Regions from separate parts of the Streptomyces sp. BL1 genome, predicted to be linked through region 1. Evidence: riboswitches for the same ligand, from Rfam matches in the RefSeq annotation. Region 1 holds a riboswitch; each other region holds the start of a gene.

Region 1 (5,738 bases):
CGGCAGCGGTGTCGCGGCGGGGGCGCTGGCCGCGGTCGTATTCGCCGCGGTCTTCGGCCGGTTCGGGCCAGGACCCGACCGGCTCGACCACCCGGAGACGGAGGTCCCGGCGGACGCGGACCCGGACACGGCGGCTGCGGACGACGGGGCCGACGGGCCGGTGCGGGGCGACAGCGCGGGTCCGGGTGGCGGCGCGGGACCGGGTGGCGGCGCGGCTCCCGGTAGCGGCGCGAGGCCGGGTGGCGGCGCGAGGTCATAAGCCGCGCTGATGAGCACATAGCGCGGCAGTCCCTGGTGGGCGGCCCTGGCGGGCGCGAGGTTGGGGACATGACCACTCTCGCGTCCTCCCGTTCCGTGCCGCTCCCCCGGCCCGTACGGCACCGCCCGGCCCGGCTGTCCGTACGGGAACTCGGGCCCAACTGGTACGCGGCCGTGATGGGCACCGCCATCCTCGCCACCGCGGGCGGCGCCCTCCCCGCGCCCGTACCGGGCCCCGTACTCACCGTCGTCTGGGCCCTGTCCGCACTGATGCTGGCCGTACTGCTGACCGCTCGTGCGGTGCACTGGGCGCGGCACTCCGACCGGGCGCGGGCCCACCTCCTCGACCCGGCCGTCGCGCCCTTCTACGGCTGCCTGGCCATGGGCGTCCTCGCGGTCGGCGGTGCGGCCCTGGCCGCGCGGGTGCCCGGTGCCGTGGTGATCGACGGGGTGCTCTGGACGGCGGGCACCGTGACCGGGGTGGCGGCGGCGTCCGCCGTGCCGTACCTGATGGTCGTACGGCACCGGATCGAGCCCGGCAAGGCGTCCGCCGTGTGGCTGCTGCCCGTGGTCGCGCCCATGGTGTCCGCGGCCGTCGGCGCGCCACTGGTGCCGCATCTGCCTGCCGGGCAGGCGCAGTTGACGATGCTGCTGGGGTGCTTCGCGCTGTTCGGGATGAGCCTGCTGGCCACGCTTCTCGTACTGCCCGCGGTCTTCTCGGGCCTGCTCCACCACGGGCCGCCCGCGCTCGCCCTCACGCCGACGCTCTTCCTCGTGCTCGGCCCGCTCGGCCAGTCGGTCACCGCCACGGGCAACCTCGCCGACGCGGCGCCGGACACCTTCCGTACGGCGGCCGTGCTGTACGGGGTGCCCGTGCTCGGATTCGCCCTGCTCTGGCTGCTGTTGGCGGGTGCGCTGGTCGTGCACGCGGTGCGCGGCGGGATGCGGTTCACGATGACGTGGTGGGCGTTCACCTTCCCCGTCGGCACGTGCGTCACGGGGGCCGCGTCCCTCGCCCGGCACACGGGGCTCGACGCGCTGGGCTGGCTGGCCGTCCTGCTGTACGTGCTGCTGGCTGCCGCCTGGGCGGTTGCGCTGAGCTGCACGGTGCGGGGGCTGTTCAGCGGAGCGCTGCTCGCAGCGCCGCGCACAGTGTCTCCGGCGCGGTCGTGAGCGAGGGCCCGTACCAGGTGAGGTGACGGCCGCTCAGCAGCGCCGCCGGCAGCCCCGGGAAGGCCTCGGGGCCGTCGTCGGCGCCGAACGGGTACGGCTCGTCCGGCAGCGCGACGAGGCCGGCGCGGCGGTCCGGCGCGGTCAACTCGCCCAGGGGGACGCGGGGATAGCGCTCGGGGTGGTCCGCGTACACGTTGCGCACGCCGAGGTGTTCGAGGACGGCTCCGGCGAACGTGTCGCGTCCCAGCACCATCCACGGGCGGCGCCAGATGGGGACGACGGCGTCCACGTCGAACTCCGCGCGCGCGTCCCGCCAGGCGTCCTCCGCGTCGTCCAGCCACGCGGGGCGGGGCAGGCCGCAGCCGGCCGTCAGCATGCGGTGCAGTTCCGTGAACGACTGCGGGACGGTGCGGACTTCGGTCACCAGGACGTCGATTCCGGCCGCGCGCAGGGCGGCCAGATCCTGTTCCCGGTTCTCCTCCTCGTTGGCCAGCACGAGGTCGGGGGCGAGGGCGGTGATCCGCTCCACGTCGGGGTTCTTCGTGCCCCGTACGCGGGTGACGTCGAGGTCCGCGGGGTGCGAGCACCAGTCGGTGGCGCCGACGAGCATTCCGGGCTCCGTCACGGCGACGGCTTCCGTCAACGACGGCACGATCGACACGACCCGCGCAACATGTCCCATACGGGCACGCTACGCCCCTGGCGGGGCGCGCCTCCCCGTGAAGGCCATCCTCCCCGCGGCGGCGGGACGCGTTGTTGCGTGCGGCCGCGCCTGCCCCTCCTGGTGCGTTGTGCGGCTGCGGCCGCCGCCGCGGCATGCGCAGTTCCCCGCGCCCCTATCAGGGCGCTCACGCCCCACCCCCTCCCGCCGCAGCGGCACGTCACCCAGCGGGCCCGGCCGGCGGTCTCAGCGCGAGCTGCGCACACACCGCCGAAACGCATCGCTGCGCGCGCCTCCCGCCGCGGCGGAAAAGGAGAGCGGGACCCGGCTCCCGTGCGAGGCGCGTGCCGCGCGCCTTCCGCGGCGGGAAGGAGAAGGTCATGGCGTGGGTGGTGTTGCGGTGCGGGCCCCGTCAGGGGCTAGGGTGGCGGGCGTAGCTGGTTCGGCCCGTCTGCCAGGCGGGAGCGACGCAAGAGGGAATCCGGTGCGAAACCGGAACTGCCCCGCAGCGGTGAGTGGGAACGACCGCCGTCATCACGCACTGGGTGTGCGCAACACCCGGGAAGCGACGGCCAGTAGGAGTCCCGGCGACAAGTCGCCGACGACGCGCCCGCGAGTCCGAATACCTGCCACTGCCCGCACGCCCCGCACCACCGCGGCCGTGTGGTTCATCGACGAGGACTCGCGAAGGAGAGTTCCGTGACCGACGTACATACGTCACACGTATCGCGCGTGCACGCCACCTCGCACGGATATCCGCGGCAGGGCCCGGACCGCGAGTTGAAGAAGGCCATCGAGGGCTACTGGGCGGGCCGCGTATCAGAGCCCCAACTGCTGGAGACCGCCGCGACGCTGCGCGCCGACGCGCGCCGCGAGCAGGCGGAGGCGGGCATCGAGGAGATCCCCACCGGGCACTTCTCGTTCTACGACCACGTGCTCGACACCGCCTGGATGGCCGGCGCGGTCCCCGCCCGGCACCGCAGGGCCGCCGAGTCCGGCACGCTGGGCGAACTGGACACGTACTTCGCCATGGCCCGCGGCACCGCCGACGCGGAGCCGCTGGAGATGACGAAGTGGTTCGACACCAACTACCACTATCTGGTGCCGGAGTTGAGCGCGGACAGCACGTTCTCGCCGGACTCCCGCAAGCAGACGGCCGAGTTCACCGAGGCCCGGCGCGAGGGCCGGCGGGCCCGGCCCGTACTCGTCGGACCCGTCACGTTCCTGCTGCTCTCGAAGCCCGCCCCCGGCACCGACCCGCACTTCGATCCGCTCGCGCTGCTGGACCGGCTGCTGCCGGTGTACGCGTCCGTACTGGCGGATCTGCGCGCCGCGGGCGCCGACTGGGTGCAGCTGGACGAGCCGGCGCTGGTGCAGGACCAGCCGGAGTCCGTACTGAGCGCCACGGCCCGCGCCTACCGTGAGCTGTGCGCCTCGGCCGACCGGCCGAAACTGCTGGTCGCCTCGTACTTCGACCGGCTCGGCCCGGCCCTCCCCGTGCTCGCCGGCTCCCCCGTCGAGGGCCTGGCGCTGGACTTCACGGGCCCGGCCGCGGCCAACCTGGAGGCGCTGGCCTCGGCCGGCGGGCTGCCGGGGCGGCGCCTGGTCGCCGGTGTGGTCGACGGGCGCAACGTGTGGGCGTCCGATCTGGAGCAGCTGACCGGCAGGCTGGCCACGCTGCTCGGTCTGGCCGGGCAGCTGGACGTCGCGCCGTCCTGCTCGCTGCTGCACGTGCCGCTCGATGTGACGCTGGAGCGGGACCTGGACCCTCAGGTGGCGCGCTGGCTGGCGTTCGCCCGCCAGAAGACGGACGAAGTGGCCGTACTGGCACGGGCGTTGACCGAGGGAAGGGACGCGGTGGGCGCTCAGCTCACGGCCCGCCGTGTGGCGCTGGCCTCGCGCGCCGGCTCGTCTCTCGTACGGGACGACGCCGTCCGCGCGCGCAGCGCCGCCGTGACCGAGGAGGACGCCCGCCGCGCGCAGGCGTACCCGGAGCGCGCGTCCGCGCAGCGCGCCCGGCTCGGGCTGCCACCGCTGCCGACCACCAGCATCGGCTCGTTCCCGCAGACCGGGGAGCTCCGCACAGCGCGCGCCGGACTGCGCAGGGGCGAGCTGAGCGAGGAGCAGTACCGCGAGCGGATCGCGGAGGAGATCCGCGAGACCGTCGCCTTCCAGGAGAAGGCCGGACTCGACGTCCTGGTGCACGGCGAGCCCGAACGCAACGACATGGTGCAGTACTTCGCCGAGCAGATGTCGGGCTTTCTGGCCACGCAGCACGGCTGGGTGCAGTCGTACGGCACGCGGTACGTGCGCCCGCCGATCCTCGCGGGTGACGTGTCGCGGCCGGGACCGATGACGCTGGAGTGGACGCGGTACGCGCAGTCGCTGACGGACAGGCCCGTGAAGGGCATGCTGACGGGGCCGGTGACGATGCTGTCCTGGTCGTTCGTACGGGACGACCAGCCGCTCGCGGAGACGGCCCGGCAGGTGGCGCTGGCACTCCGCGACGAGGTCGACGACCTTGAGGCCGCGGGCACTTCGGTGATCCAGGTCGACGAGCCGGCGCTGCGGGAGCTGCTGCCGCTGCGGGCCGACGCGCGGCCGGCGTATCTGGACTGGGCGACCGAGGCGTTCCGGCTGGCGACCGGCGGGGTGCGCGCGGACACGCAGATCCACACGCACATGTGCTACGCGGAGTTCGGCGAAATCCTCGCGGGCATCGAGGCGTTGGACGCGGACGTCATCAGCCTGGAGGCGGCACGCTCGCACATGGGCATCGCCGACGAGCTGGCGAAGGCCCGCTATCCGCGCGAGGCGGGCCCCGGTGTGTACGACATCCACTCGCCGCGGGTGCCCGACGCCCGCGAGATGGCTGGGCTGCTGCGGCGCGCGCTCCGTGCGGTGCCGCCGGAGCGGCTCTGGGTGAACCCGGACTGTGGTTTGAAGACCCGCTCGCCGGAGCAGGTCGAACAGGCACTGTCCCACATGACGGAGGCGGCCCGGGAGGTCCGGGCCGGCCTCGACTGACGCAACGCCCACGCGCACGGACTCTCCCGGGCGATGCGAACGCCCCTTGGTGCGGGCGGCAGTTGGAGCCCGCGCCAAGGGGCGCCCCGGGTGCGCGACGCACCCGGCGAACATCGCGGAGGTCAGGCCGTCGGTACGGCCTCCCGGCCGGCGACCGCGGCCGGTGCGGTGTGCCGCCCGTCCTCGTCACGCGCGGGGACGCTGATCTTCCCCGCGGCCTTGTCGCCGCCCTTCTTCTTCCCGGTCGGCGCCATCTTGTCGACCATGCCGGGGTTCTTCTTGAGCCAGGCGCGGACGCCTTCCTGCTCGTGCCCCTTGCCGGCCTTCTGGATGGCGTTCTCCAGGCTGGTGAGCTGCTTCTCGCCCATGTGGAAGTTCTTCATCCACCCGGCGACCTGCGGCTGTTCCTCGGCGAAGCCCTTCCGGGCCAGCATGTGGATGCCGTCGCCGCTGCCGAAGGCGCCCTTGGGGTCCTTCAGCTTGGTCAGGTCGAACTTGTCGTACGCCCAGTGCGGGGACCACAGGGTGACCGCGACCGGCTCCTTCTTCCGGTAGGCGCGGTTGAGTTCGGCCAGCATGGACGAGGAAGTGCTGGTGACGAGCTTGTACTTGCCGGACA
Region 2 (5,738 bases), 3.2 Mb from region 1:
CCTGGCTCAAGATCACCCGCGACATGTCCGCGACGGCCCCCACCACGTCGACGGTCTCCCCGTAACGGAGTCGAGGGGCGGGCCCCGCCCGCCCCCTCATGTCCGCCGTCGCGGGAAGCGCGCTTCTTCTCCGCCGCAGCGGCGCGCAGCCACCGCGGCGCGTGCCGGCGGTCTCAGCGCGACTCGCGCTCACACCGCCGACACGCAACGCTCAACTCACCCGCCGCTGCGGCGGAGTTGAGGGATGCGCCGCCTCAACGGCGCGGCAGCCAAGAGCCCGCCGCACAGGCGCCGTACCGGCCCGCGGGGCGGGCCCTCCTCCGCTGCGGGAAGCCGCGGCAGAATCTTCTCCGCCGCAGCGGCGCGCAGCCACCGCGGCGCGTGCCGGCGGTCTCAGCGCGACTCGCGCTCACACCGCCGGCACGCAACGCTCAAACTCACCCGCCACCGCGGCGGAGTTGAGGGATGCGCCGCCTCAACGGCGCGGCAGCCAAGGGGCCGCCGCACAGGCGGCGTACTGGCCCGCGGGGCGGGCCCGCCGCCTCACCGGCGCTACGCGCCGGCCCCGCGCTACTTTGCGTTGCTCGCCAACGCCAACGCGTACTGGGGCCACCACTGGCCCGCCTTCGGGCCGCCCTTGCACTCGCCGTCCGACTCGCCGGGGCGCTTGATCCACAGATACGCGTCGACCGTCTTGTCGCCGGTGCGCACCGTCGGCGCCTCGCCCAGCGCGCGGCCCGCCGGATTGCACCACGCCTCCTCGTCCGCGCCGGCGCCCTCCACGGGGCCGTTGCCGTTGCGGCTGGTGTCGATGACGAACGGCTTGTTGCCGACCATCGGGGAGACCTTCTTGCCGTACTCCCGGTTCGACGCGGTCGTCTGGTAGTTGGAGACGTTCAGCGAGAATCCGTCCGCCTTGCCGATGCCCGCGCGGTTCAGCGGTTCGACGAGTCCGCCCGGATCGCGCACCCAGTCCGGGTTGCCCGCGTCGAGGTAGACGGTGGTCTTCTTGAGCCCCTTGAGCTTCGTCACCGCCTCGTGCAGCAGCGCGTACCGCTCTTCGTGGAACTGCTCCGGCGTACATCCCTCGGCCAGCAGGTGCGGAATCGCGTCCGGCTCCACGATCACCGTGGCCTCCCGGTCGCCGATGCCCCGCACCACCTTGTCCAGCCACTGCCGGTAGGCGTCGCCGTCCGCCGCGCCGCCCTTGGAGTACTGGCCGCAGTCGCGGTGCGGCAGGTTGTAGAGCACCATCAGCGCGCCGCGGTCCGCCTTCTCGGCGGTGCTCGTCAGCTTCCGGGTCTCGCCCTCCGGGTCCTCGGTGCCCACCCAGTCGGCCACCGGCTGCCGCGCGATCTTGTCGATCGCCGCGGCCTGCTGGTCCTTGCCGTCCTTGCGGAACGCGGCCGCTTCCCGAGCCGCCTTGCTCTGCGGATCGACCCAGAACGGGGCGGTGTCTCTGGGCCGTTGCTCCGTTCCCCCGGCGTCGTCGCCCCCGCCGTCGTCCGAGGAGCCTGAGCACCCCGCCAGCAGCATCGCGCCCACCGCGGCGGCAGCCGCGGCTCTCGTCAGCCGCGCGCCCGAACGCGCGCCCCGCGTGGTCCTGTCGGCACAGGTGTACCCGTACATCCACTCCCCCCTCGGCCGTACTGCGCGGGGACCGGCCCCGAGAGGCCACTCCCCTGCCCCCTCGCCGCACCCCGCCGGACCGCACCATCGTGTCACAGCGCCCTCCCGTGAAGGCCGCCGCGCGGAACTGTCGACCAGCTGTTACCCGCACGCCCGCCTCCGGCCGCGCATAGGATGTGGGTCCACCAGGCCGCACGGGCACGCAAGGAGGAGGGTGTGGTCAGCCACGAACTGGCAGCCGTCCTCAACGAGCTGACAGCCCACCCCGGTTTCCCGCTCTCCACGGAGACGGCCCGCCGTATCTGCTCCGCACTCGGTGTCGACGGGGCAGCCGTCTCCCTCGCGCACGACGGCCCGCCGCCCGGCGAACAGCTGTGGTCCTCGGGGCGTACGGCGGGCGAGCTGGAGGAGCTCCAGTTCACCCTCGGGGTCGGGCCCGGCGTCGACACGGCGCGCAGCGGAATCATGGTGCTCGAACCGGAGCTGCGTACCGTCCCCGCCGACCGCTGGCCGGGGTTCCCGCCGGGGGCCCAAGAGCTGGGCGTACAGGCGGTGTTCAGCTTTCCGCTGCAGATCGGCGCCATCCGCGTGGGCGTCCTGCTGCTGCACAGGGGCACTCCCGGGACGCTGTCCCAGGAGACGCTCGGCCGGGCGCAGATCCTGTCCGGGGCGCTGGCGCTGTCGCTGCTCGGCGGCCGGGACGCGCAGGGCGACGGCAAACCGCTGCACGACAGTTCGCCGCTCGTCGTGGACTGGGTCGCGGACCGTGCCGCGCTGCGCAGGGCCGAGGTCCATCAGGCGACCGGCATGGTGTCGGTGCAGCTGGGGGTCACACCGGAACTCGCCCTGCTGCGGCTGCGCGTGCACGCGTACACGCGCGGTCTCGCCCTGCTCGACGTGGCCAGGGACGTGGTGGCGAGGAAGCTGCGGCTCACAGACGACGGCCAGGACGGCGAGAGGGATACGAAGTGAAGTGTGTGCCCCCGAAGACCGGCTCGCGCGGCCGCTTCCGCGACGAAGGGACGGGACCGTGATGAGCACGAACCGCGAGCAGCGTCTCGCCGAGACCTTCGTGGAGCTGGCCGACACCCTGGTCGACGACTTCGACGTGGTGGACTTCCTGCACCGGCTCGCGGTGCGCTGTGTCGACCTGCTCGATGTGACGGCGGCCGGGCTGATGCTCGCCGACCCGCAGGGCGATCTGCACACCGCGGCGGCCTCCGCCGAACAGCCGTGGCTGCTGGGGCTGTTCGACCTCCAGCAGGAGCAGGGACCCTGCTTCGAGTGCTACCGCACGGCGGCTCCCGTACCGCCGCACGGCATGACGGAGACCCTGCGGCGGTGGCCGGAATTCGGCACCGCCGCACAGCAGGCGGGCTTCGCCTCCTCGTACACGGTGCCGCTGCGGCTGCGCGAGGACGTCATCGGAGCGCTCCAACTGCTCACCAACGCACCGGAAGAGGCCGCGCCCCCGGCGGACGGGATGCAGGTCGCGCAGGCCCTCGCGGACGCCGCGACCCTCGGCATCCTCCAGCAGCGCACCCTGCGGCAGCGTGAACAGCTCGCCGGCCAGCTCCAGTCGGCGCTGGACAGCCGCGTGGTGGTGGAGCAGGCGAAGGGAGTGCTCGCCGAACGCCGCGGCGTCAGCGTGGACGAGGGCTTCGCGATGCTGCGCGGCTACGCCCGCTCGCACGGGGCGCGGCTGTCCCAGGTGGCGCGGGACGTCGTCGACGGCAGGCTCGGCCTTCCCCAGCCGGGCCCCTCCCAACGGTGAACTGCCGTCCGCGGGCGGCCGGATGACCGCCCGCCCCCGGCCGGCTGTTCCGCGCCGCGGATGGCCTGAAGACGCCCTGCTGCGGCCGGTTGCATGACTGACGGATCAGCCCCGCTCGCCTAATCTTGCCCCTGTGGCCCCGGACCCCGGCCCCGCGTACTCCCCCTCTTTCCTGGGCTCATTCCTCTCGCGGCCCGGAACCCGGGGGGATGAGACGCCCGGCCGGAGTCCTCGGGCACGAGGGGGGCGGACACCGGCCGGGCGTCGGCCACCTCACGCGGGCCGCGCGACCGCACGCCGGTACGGCCGTGTTGACAGTGGTCAGCCACCCTGGGACTCTCCTGGCGGCACATATTCATACTGAGGCGACGGTGTACAGGAACCCGGTGCGAATCCGGGGCGGTCCCGCCACTGTGTCCGTACGTCCGCGACAGCCGAGTGCTGTCCGGCCGGCGTACGGGAGTCAGGAACTGACCCGTCGCTTCTCCCAACGGGGCGTGGAAACCCCAGGAGGAGTACCAATGTCCCTGCACACCGCGGGTCCGACGAACAGCACTGTGTCCCCGGCGGCGGACGCCGCCACGCTCGGCGCACGCGACTGGATGATCGCGGCGGCAGCCGCGATCGTCGCACTGATCGCCCTCTACGCCGTCTTCGTCGACAACGGCACCGTCATCTCGGCGACGGGCAACTACCTGCACGAGTTCTCCCACGACGGCCGGCACCTCTTCGGCGCCCCCTGCCACTGACGGGGCCCGGCACGATGACAACCGCACACACCGAAACACCGTCCCCCTCCGGCACCCCGGCGGAGGCCGGCGCCGCCGTGCGTCCCGTGCTGCCCCTGCTGCGGCGCGGGCTCGCGGCGGGCGGCCTCGCCGGGCTGGTCTCCGGACTCTTCTCGCTGCTGCTGGCCGAACCTCTGATGGACCGGGCGATCCGGCTGGAGGAGGAGCGCGCGCAGCACGAGCACGCCGGGCACGGCGGCGGGGGCCACCAGCACGCCGCCGAGGAGCTCTTCTCGCGCGGCACCCAGCACACGGGCCTGGTCGTCACCGCCGTGATCGTCGGCCTCGCGCTGGGCGTCTTCTTCGCTCTCGTGTACGCGCTGGCACACCGTCACGATCCGCTGCGGCACCGGCCGTGGGAGCGCGCCCTCACCCTCGCGGGTGCGGGATTCCTCGCGCTGTCCCTGCTGCCGGGGCTGCGCTATCCGGCCAACCCGCCGGGTGTCGGCGACGCCGGTACGGTCACCGACCGGCAGTTCATGTGGCTGGGCGCGCTGGCCGTCGGCGTACTCGGGCTGCTGCTCGCGTGGCAGCTGCACCGCCGTCTCGCCCGTGCGGGCCGCTCCTCCGCGGTCTGCCAACTGGCCGTCGCGGCAGCGGTGGTGGCCACTCTCGGCCTGATGTTCCTGCTGCCCGGCAACCCCGACCCGGTGCCGGTCCCGGCCCCGCTGCTGTGGGACTTCCGGGTGCTGTCGCTGGCCTCGCACGTCCTGCTGTGGGCCGCGCTGGGCGTGACGTTCGGCGCGCTCGGGCTGCGCGCGGCACGGGCCGCCGGCCGTACGGACGCCGGCGGGGAGCAGGACCGGGGCTCAGCCGCGGCGTGACCCGGTGAGGTAGGCGGAGACCACCCGCTCCGGGGTGCAGCCACGGGCCCCCGCGCCCGTGGCGTCGCCGCAGACCCGGAGTTCGAGCACGGCACGGTCCCGCGGCGCCGCTCCGTCCCGTACGGCTGCTCCGTCCCATACGGCTGCTCCGTCCCGTACAGCTGCTCCGTCCCGGGCGGCTGCCCCGTCCCCTTCCCCGGCGGGGCCGCCGCCCGGGTCCGTCCGCACCGCCGACACGGTGAACTCCGCGACGGTCCCGTCGGCCCTGCCGACGGACAGCTTCGCGCCCCGCACGGGCCGCCGTTCCGGGCCCGCGGCGCTCCGCGCCTCCAGCCGCGCCGTGCCCCCGGCGCCGGGCACGGGCCCCGTACCGTCCCAGCGGACGGGCCCCGTTCCCGGTGCGGGCGGCGGGGCACCGTCCGCCTCCCCCACTGTGCCCGCTCCGTGTCCGGCGACCGGCTCGTGCAGGCCGAGCGCCGCGAAGTCCAGCCGTTCCGGGCGGGGTTGGCCCTCCAGCGGGTCGTGCGCCGCGGGCAGTTCGGGCCGCTGTTCGCCCGCCGCGAGCCGCGCCAGCGGCGAACCCTGTGCGGAGCCGCCGGTGTCGGGGCGGCTCGCGCCGTCGGTGAGCTTGTAGCCCCACACCCACAGCGCGGAGAGCAGCAGAACCCAGGCGGCGGCGGTCAGGAACCGGCCGCGCCCGGACGTACGGGGCATCGTGTCGTC
Region 3 (5,738 bases), 1.3 Mb from region 1:
ACTACGCGGTCGTCCGCGGTCTGGACGCCGAGGGCAAGCCCGTCGCCATCGAGGGCACCGGCTACTTCGCGCGCTGCCTGCAGCACGAGACGGACCACCTGTACGGCTATCTGTACATCGACCGGCTCTCGAAGCGGGAGCGCAAGGACGCCCTCAAGCAGATGGAGGAGGGCACCCCGCGCTACGAGACGGTGCCCAACGCGTGACCGCCTGACGCCCGGCCGCCCACGCCCCGCGCCCCCCTCCGGCGCGGGGCGGGCCGGACCCTTCTAGAACTCGTCGTCGAACGAGACGGAGCCCTCCACCGCGACCTGGTAGGCGGAGGCGCGGCGTTCGAAGAAGTTCGTGAGCTCCTGCACGTTCTGCAGCTCCATGAAGGAGAACGGGTTGTGCGACCCGTAGCGGACCGGGAAGCCCAGCCGGGCGAGCCGCTGGTCCGCGACGGCCTGCAGATACTCCCGCATGGACTCGGTGTTCATGCCGGACAGGCCGTCACCGCACAGGTCGCGCGCGAACTGCAGCTCGGCCTCGACGGCCTCCTCCAGCATCGCGGTGACCTCCTTCTCCAGCTGCTCGTCGAAGAGTTCGGGCTCCTCCTGGCGCACGGTGTCCACCACGTCGAACGCGAAGGACATGTGCATGGACTCGTCGCGGAACACCCAGTTGGTGCCGGTGGCCAGCCCGTGCAGCAGTCCGCGGGAGCGGAACCAGTAGACGTACGCGAACGCGCCGTAGAAGAACAGCCCTTCGATGCAGGCGGCGAAGCAGATCAGGTTGAGCAGGAAGCGGCGCCGGTCCGTGGCGCTCTCCAGCCGGTCCATCTCCTCCACCGAGTCCATCCAGCGGAAGCAGAACTGCGCTTTCTCGCGGATGGACGGGATGTTCTCGACGGCGGCGAACGCCTCGACCCGCTCGTCCATGTCGGGCAGATAGGTGTCGAGCAGCGTCAGATAGAACTGGACGTGCACGGCCTCCTCGAACAGCTGCCGGGACAGATACAGCCGCGCCTCGGGCGAGTTGATGTGCTTGTAGAGGGTGAGCACCAGATTGTTCGCCACGATGGAGTCGCCGGTCGCGAAGAACGCCACCAGACGGCTGATCATGTGCTGTTCGCCGGGTGACAGTTTGGCGAGATCGGCCACGTCCGAATGGAGGTCGACCTCCTCCACGGTCCAGGTGTTCTTGATGGCGTCCCGGTAGCGCTCGTAGAAGTGCGGGTAGCGCATGGGGCGCAGGGTCAGTTCGAAGCCCGGGTCGAGCAGGCTCTTGGCGGGTGCGGTGGTCATTACTGGCAGGCCTCGCAGGACTCGGGGTTCTCAAGGGAGCAGGCGACGGCCTCGTCGGACTGCGCCCGGGGCAGGGGGTGTTGGGTCTCTCCCGGCTGTACGGGGTGACCGGGCTGTTCCGGCTGTCCGGACTGTTCTGATGGCCCGGGGACGGTGGCGGAGGCGGCGCTGCTCGCGGCGGGGGCGATCCGGGTCGCCGGGCGGGAGCGCAGGTAGTAGGTGGTCTTGATGCCGCGCTTCCAGGCGTACGCGTACATCGAGCTGAGCTTGCCGATGGTCGGCGCCGCCATGAAGAGGTTCAGCGACTGGCTCTGGTCCAGGAACGGCGTACGGGCTGCGGCCATGTCGATGACCGCGCGCTGGGGCAGCTCCCACGCCGTGCGGTACAGGTGCCGTACGTCCGCCGGGATCCACTCCAGGTCCGCGACCGACCCGTTGGCCTCCCGCAGCGCGTCCCGCGCCCGGTCGTCCCACAGGCCGCGCCGCTTCAACTCGTCGATCAGGTAGGCGTTCACCTGGAGGAACTCGCCGCTGAGCGTCTCGCGCTTGAAGAGGTTGGACACCTGCGGCTCGATGCACTCGTACACGCCGGCGATCGACGCGATGGTGGCAGTCGGGGCGATGGCGAGCAGCAGGGAGTTGCGCATGCCGGTGCTCCGGATGCGGGCGCGCAGCGCGTCCCAGCGCTCCGGCCAGGCGGCGTTCCGTACGGCGTCCGGGTAGTGGTCGGGGTGCAGCACACCGCGTGCCGTACGGGTCGACTCCCAGGCGGGCAGCGGGCCGTGCCGTTCGGCGAGGTCCGCCGACGCCTCGTAGGCCGCCAGCATGATGCGTTCGGCGATACGGGTGGACAGCTCGCGGGCGCCGTCCGAGTCGAAGGGCAGCCGCAGCCGGAACAGCACGTCCTGCAGACCCATGACGCCCAGACCGACGGGCCGCCAGCGGGAGTTGGAGCGGCCGGACTGTTCGGTCGGATAGAAGTTGATGTCCACGACGCGGTCGAGGAAGGTCACGGCCGTTCGTACGGTGGCGTCCAGCCGTTCCCAGTCCATCCGGCCGTCGTCGCCCAGGTGCGCCGACAGGTTGACCGAGCCGAGGTTGCACACGGCGGTCTCCCCGTCGTCGGTCACCTCCAGGATCTCGGTGCATAGGTTCGAGGAGTGCACGGTGCGGCCCGGTTCGGCCGTCTGGTTGGCCGTCCGGTTGGACGCGTCCTTGAACGTCATCCAGCCGTTGCCGGTCTGCGCGAGGGTGCGCATCATGCGGGAGTACAACTGCCGTGCGGGCACCTGCCGTACGTACAGCTGCTCGTCCTCGGCACGGCGGTACGCGGCGTCGAACTCGTCGCCCCACAGGTCGACCAGTTCCGGTACGTCGGCGGGGGAGAACAGCGACCAGTCTGCGTCCGCCTCGACGCGCCGCATGAACTCGTCGGGGATCCAGTGCGCGATGTTCAGATTGTGCGTGCGCCGCGCTTCCTCGCCGGTGTTGTCGCGCAGCTCCAGGAACTCCTCCACGTCCGCGTGCCAGGGCTCCAGATAGACGCACGCCGCGCCTTTGCGCCGGCCGCCCTGATTGACCGCGGCCACCGAGGAGTCGAGGGTGCGCAGGAACGGCACGATGCCGTTGGAGTGTCCGTTGGTGCCGCGGATCAGGGAGCCGCGGGCCCTGATCCGGCTGAACGGCAGCCCGATGCCGCCCGCGTGCTTCGAGAGCCGGGCGACCTGGTGGTATCGCTCGTAGAGCGAGTCCAGTTCGTCCAGCGGCGAGTCCAGCAGATAGCAGGAGGACATCTGCGGGTGCCGCGTCCCGGAGTTGAACAGCGTGGGGGAGGACGGCAGATAGGCGAGCGAACTGGTCAGCCGGTACAGCTCGGCGACCTCCTCCAGCGCCTCCTGGGACACACCGTCCGCCAGACCGCACGCCACCCGCAGCAGGAAGTGCTGCGCCGTCTCGGTGACCTGACGGCTGGTCGGATGCCGCAGCAGGTAGCGCGAGTGCAGCGTGCGCAGCCCGAAGTAGCCGAACCGGTCGTCGGCGCCGTCCGCGACGGCCTGTTCGGCCAGCGCGTCCAGACGCGCCGCGTGCCGCCGTACGAAGTCCGCCGTGCCGTCCGCGATCAGCCCCTCCCGGTGGCCGGTGGCGACGGAGGCGGAGAAGGACACCGCGCCCTGCGCGGCGGCCTCCTCCCGCACGGTGCGGGTGAGCAGCCGCGCGGCGAGCCGCGAGTACTCCGGTTCCTCGGCGGTCAGCCCCGCGGCGGCCTCGGTCGCCAGGGACCGCAACTCGGCCTCATCGGCGCCCGGTTGCCGTCCGAGCCGTACGGCGGCGGCGATCCGCTCCGGGTCGGTGGCCGGCAGTCCGGCGCTGAGCTCCCGCAGGGTGTTCAGCAGCCGGCCGGCCGCTGAACCGGGCTCGTCGGACCGCGGTTCCCCGCCGGACGGGCCCGACGTGCCGGCGGGTGCTGCTGGTGCGATGGTCACTGGACGCGCTCTCCCTCGCATGCGGGGCCGCGAGAGCGAGTCGGGACGGGGCGCGTACGGGGGCCGCCGCACCGGCGCGGGGCACACCCGTCAGCGTCCGCCGGCTCAACCCACGAAGCCCGGACGACAGTTCACACTGCCGGCAGGCACTCGGACTTGTGTGGGCAGACAAAGCAGCCCATCACTCACCGTTGCGGGACAGTTCCGGACTTGCACCGGATTCCCCTGCGGCGACAGCGAGCACGAGCATACATCTTGTGCTGCCCCGTGCGCCCCACCCCATATCTTGTGTCGCCGGTCAATCCGCTGGGGACAGTTCCACCCCGAAGGTCAGCAGGGTGAACTCCGGGGCCGGACCCCAGTCCCGATCGGGGCTGCGGACGAACCCCAGCCGCCCGTACAGCCGGTGGGCCGGAGCCATCCGCGGGGAGCTCGACATGACGACCCGTTCCAGCCCCTGCTCGCGGGCCCGGTCCAGACAGGCCCGCACCAGCGCCTCACCGACGCCGCGCCGCCGTCCCGCCCCGCGCACGGCCAGCATCCGGAACTCGCCCTCGCCGGGGCGCGAGACCTCCGCGTACGCCCCGTCGGGTCCCGTGTAGGTCACGCTGCCCAGCAGTTCGCCGGTCGCCGAGTCCACGGCGACGAGCAGTTCGGCCCGCGCCGCACGGCCCCGCGCGTCGCGCAGGGTGGTCAGATAGCTGTCGGCCTCCCCGAAGTCCAGCAGACCGTCCCCGAGATACGCCTCCGCGGTGAGCTCCCCGACCTCGTCCAGCTCGCCGGAGTGTGCGCGTCTGATGCTGAAGTCCATGCGGCAAGCATGCGGCACCCCACTGACAGCGGTCAGTGGGGTGCCGTGGTGTCCGGTGCGGCAGTGCGCGGCGTCAGCGGCTGTCCGTACGGCCCGCGTCGGGGTCGTCGCCCGGACTCGCCGCGGCGGCAGCCAGTTCGGCCTTCTCCTCCTTGGTGGTGATCAGGCCGGCCGGTGCCACGATCCGGGACTGTTCGTACGGGGCCTCGTGCAGCCGGGCCGCGATGCCGCTCCGCTGCTCCCGCAGCGAACGCACGCAGGTGCGCGCCGAGTCCGCCAGGACCACGACAACCAGCAGGGCGAACAGTGCGGAAAGCACCCCGTCCACCGTGGTGTTGGTGACGATGGTGTGCATGTCGTCCATGGTCTTGGCGGGCGGCAGCACCTTGCCCTGCTCGATGGCGTCCTGGGTGACCGAACGCTGCTTGAAGAAGCCCACCTTGGGATCGGACGAGAACACCTTCTGCCAGCTCGCGGTCAGCGTCACGACCGCGTCCCACACCAGCGGAATGCCCGTCACCCAGGCCCACTTGAGCCGTCCGGACTTGATCAGCAGCGTCGTGGCGACCGCCAGGGCGACCGCGGCCAGCAGCTGGTTGGCGATGCCGAAGAGCGGGAAGAGCTGGTTGATGCCGCCCAGCGGCTCGTGCACGCCGACCCACAGGAAGTAGCCCCACAGCGCCACGACGATGGCGCTGGTGAGCCACAGTCCGGGCTTCCAGCTGATGTTGCGGAACTTCGGCATGACGTTGCCGAGGGTGTCCTGCAGCATGAACCGGCCCACCCGGGTGCCCGCGTCGAGCGCGGTCAGGATGAACAGCGCCTCGAACATGATCGCGAAGTGGTACCAGAACGCCTTCATCCCGGCGCCGCCGACCACTTGGGAGAAGATCTCGGACACGCCGACCGCCAGTGTCGGCGCACCGCCCGTACGGGACAGCAGCGACTGTTCCTCCACCGCCTTGGCCGCGGCGGCGAGCTGGTCGGGCGAGATGGAGTAGCCGAAGCCGGCGACCGCCTGCGAGGCGGACTGTACGGAGTCGCCGATGACGCCCGCGGGAGCGTTCATCGCGAAGTACAGGCCGGGGTCGATGATGCAGGCCGCCACCATCGCCATCACGGCGACGAAGGACTCCATCAGCATCGCCCCGTACCCGA

What was found. A riboswitch is a leader RNA that binds a small molecule or an ion and turns the genes downstream of it on or off. The one in region 1 is predicted to bind cobalamin.
Region 2: linked by a shared signal. The riboswitch ahead of AC3AGO_RS21800 (CbtB domain-containing protein) and the one ahead of metE (5-methyltetrahydropteroyltriglutamate--homocysteine S-methyltransferase) in region 1 are both predicted to bind cobalamin.
Region 3: linked by a shared signal. The riboswitch ahead of AC3AGO_RS13020 (ribonucleoside-diphosphate reductase subunit alpha) and the one ahead of metE (5-methyltetrahydropteroyltriglutamate--homocysteine S-methyltransferase) in region 1 are both predicted to bind cobalamin.

Annotation. Positions count from the first base shown of each region.
Region 1 is NZ_JBXYWZ010000002.1:1,710,107-1,715,844, forward strand. Features, by position in the region: gene AC3AGO_RS07755 (uracil-xanthine permease family protein) at 1-259, shown strand, start outside; gene AC3AGO_RS07760 (TDT family transporter) at 328-1,431, shown strand; gene AC3AGO_RS07765 (helical backbone metal receptor) at 1,379-2,113, opposite strand; cobalamin riboswitch at 2,531-2,724, shown strand; gene metE (5-methyltetrahydropteroyltriglutamate--homocysteine S-methyltransferase) at 2,792-5,119, shown strand; partial or broken gene AC3AGO_RS07775 (ABC transporter permease/substrate binding protein) at 5,302-5,738, opposite strand, start outside.
Region 2 is NZ_JBXYWZ010000002.1:4,959,770-4,965,507, reverse strand. Features, by position in the region: gene glxA (radical copper oxidase GlxA) at 1-65, shown strand, start outside; gene AC3AGO_RS21815 (glycoside hydrolase family 6 protein) at 571-1,629, opposite strand; gene AC3AGO_RS21810 (ANTAR domain-containing protein) at 1,846-2,601, shown strand; gene AC3AGO_RS21805 (ANTAR domain-containing protein) at 2,663-3,403, shown strand; cobalamin riboswitch at 3,756-3,897, shown strand; gene AC3AGO_RS21800 (CbtB domain-containing protein) at 3,925-4,152, shown strand; gene AC3AGO_RS21795 (CbtA family protein) at 4,167-5,015, shown strand; gene AC3AGO_RS21790 (sortase family protein) at 5,001-5,738, opposite strand, start outside.
Region 3 is NZ_JBXYWZ010000002.1:2,969,041-2,974,778, reverse strand. Features, by position in the region: gene def (peptide deformylase) at 1-206, shown strand, start outside; gene AC3AGO_RS13025 (ribonucleotide-diphosphate reductase subunit beta) at 270-1,286, opposite strand; gene AC3AGO_RS13020 (ribonucleoside-diphosphate reductase subunit alpha) at 1,286-3,769, opposite strand; adenosylcobalamin-variant (AdoCbl-variant) riboswitch at 3,906-4,006, opposite strand; gene AC3AGO_RS13015 (GNAT family N-acetyltransferase) at 4,068-4,580, opposite strand; gene AC3AGO_RS13010 (carbon starvation CstA family protein) at 4,654-5,738, opposite strand, start outside.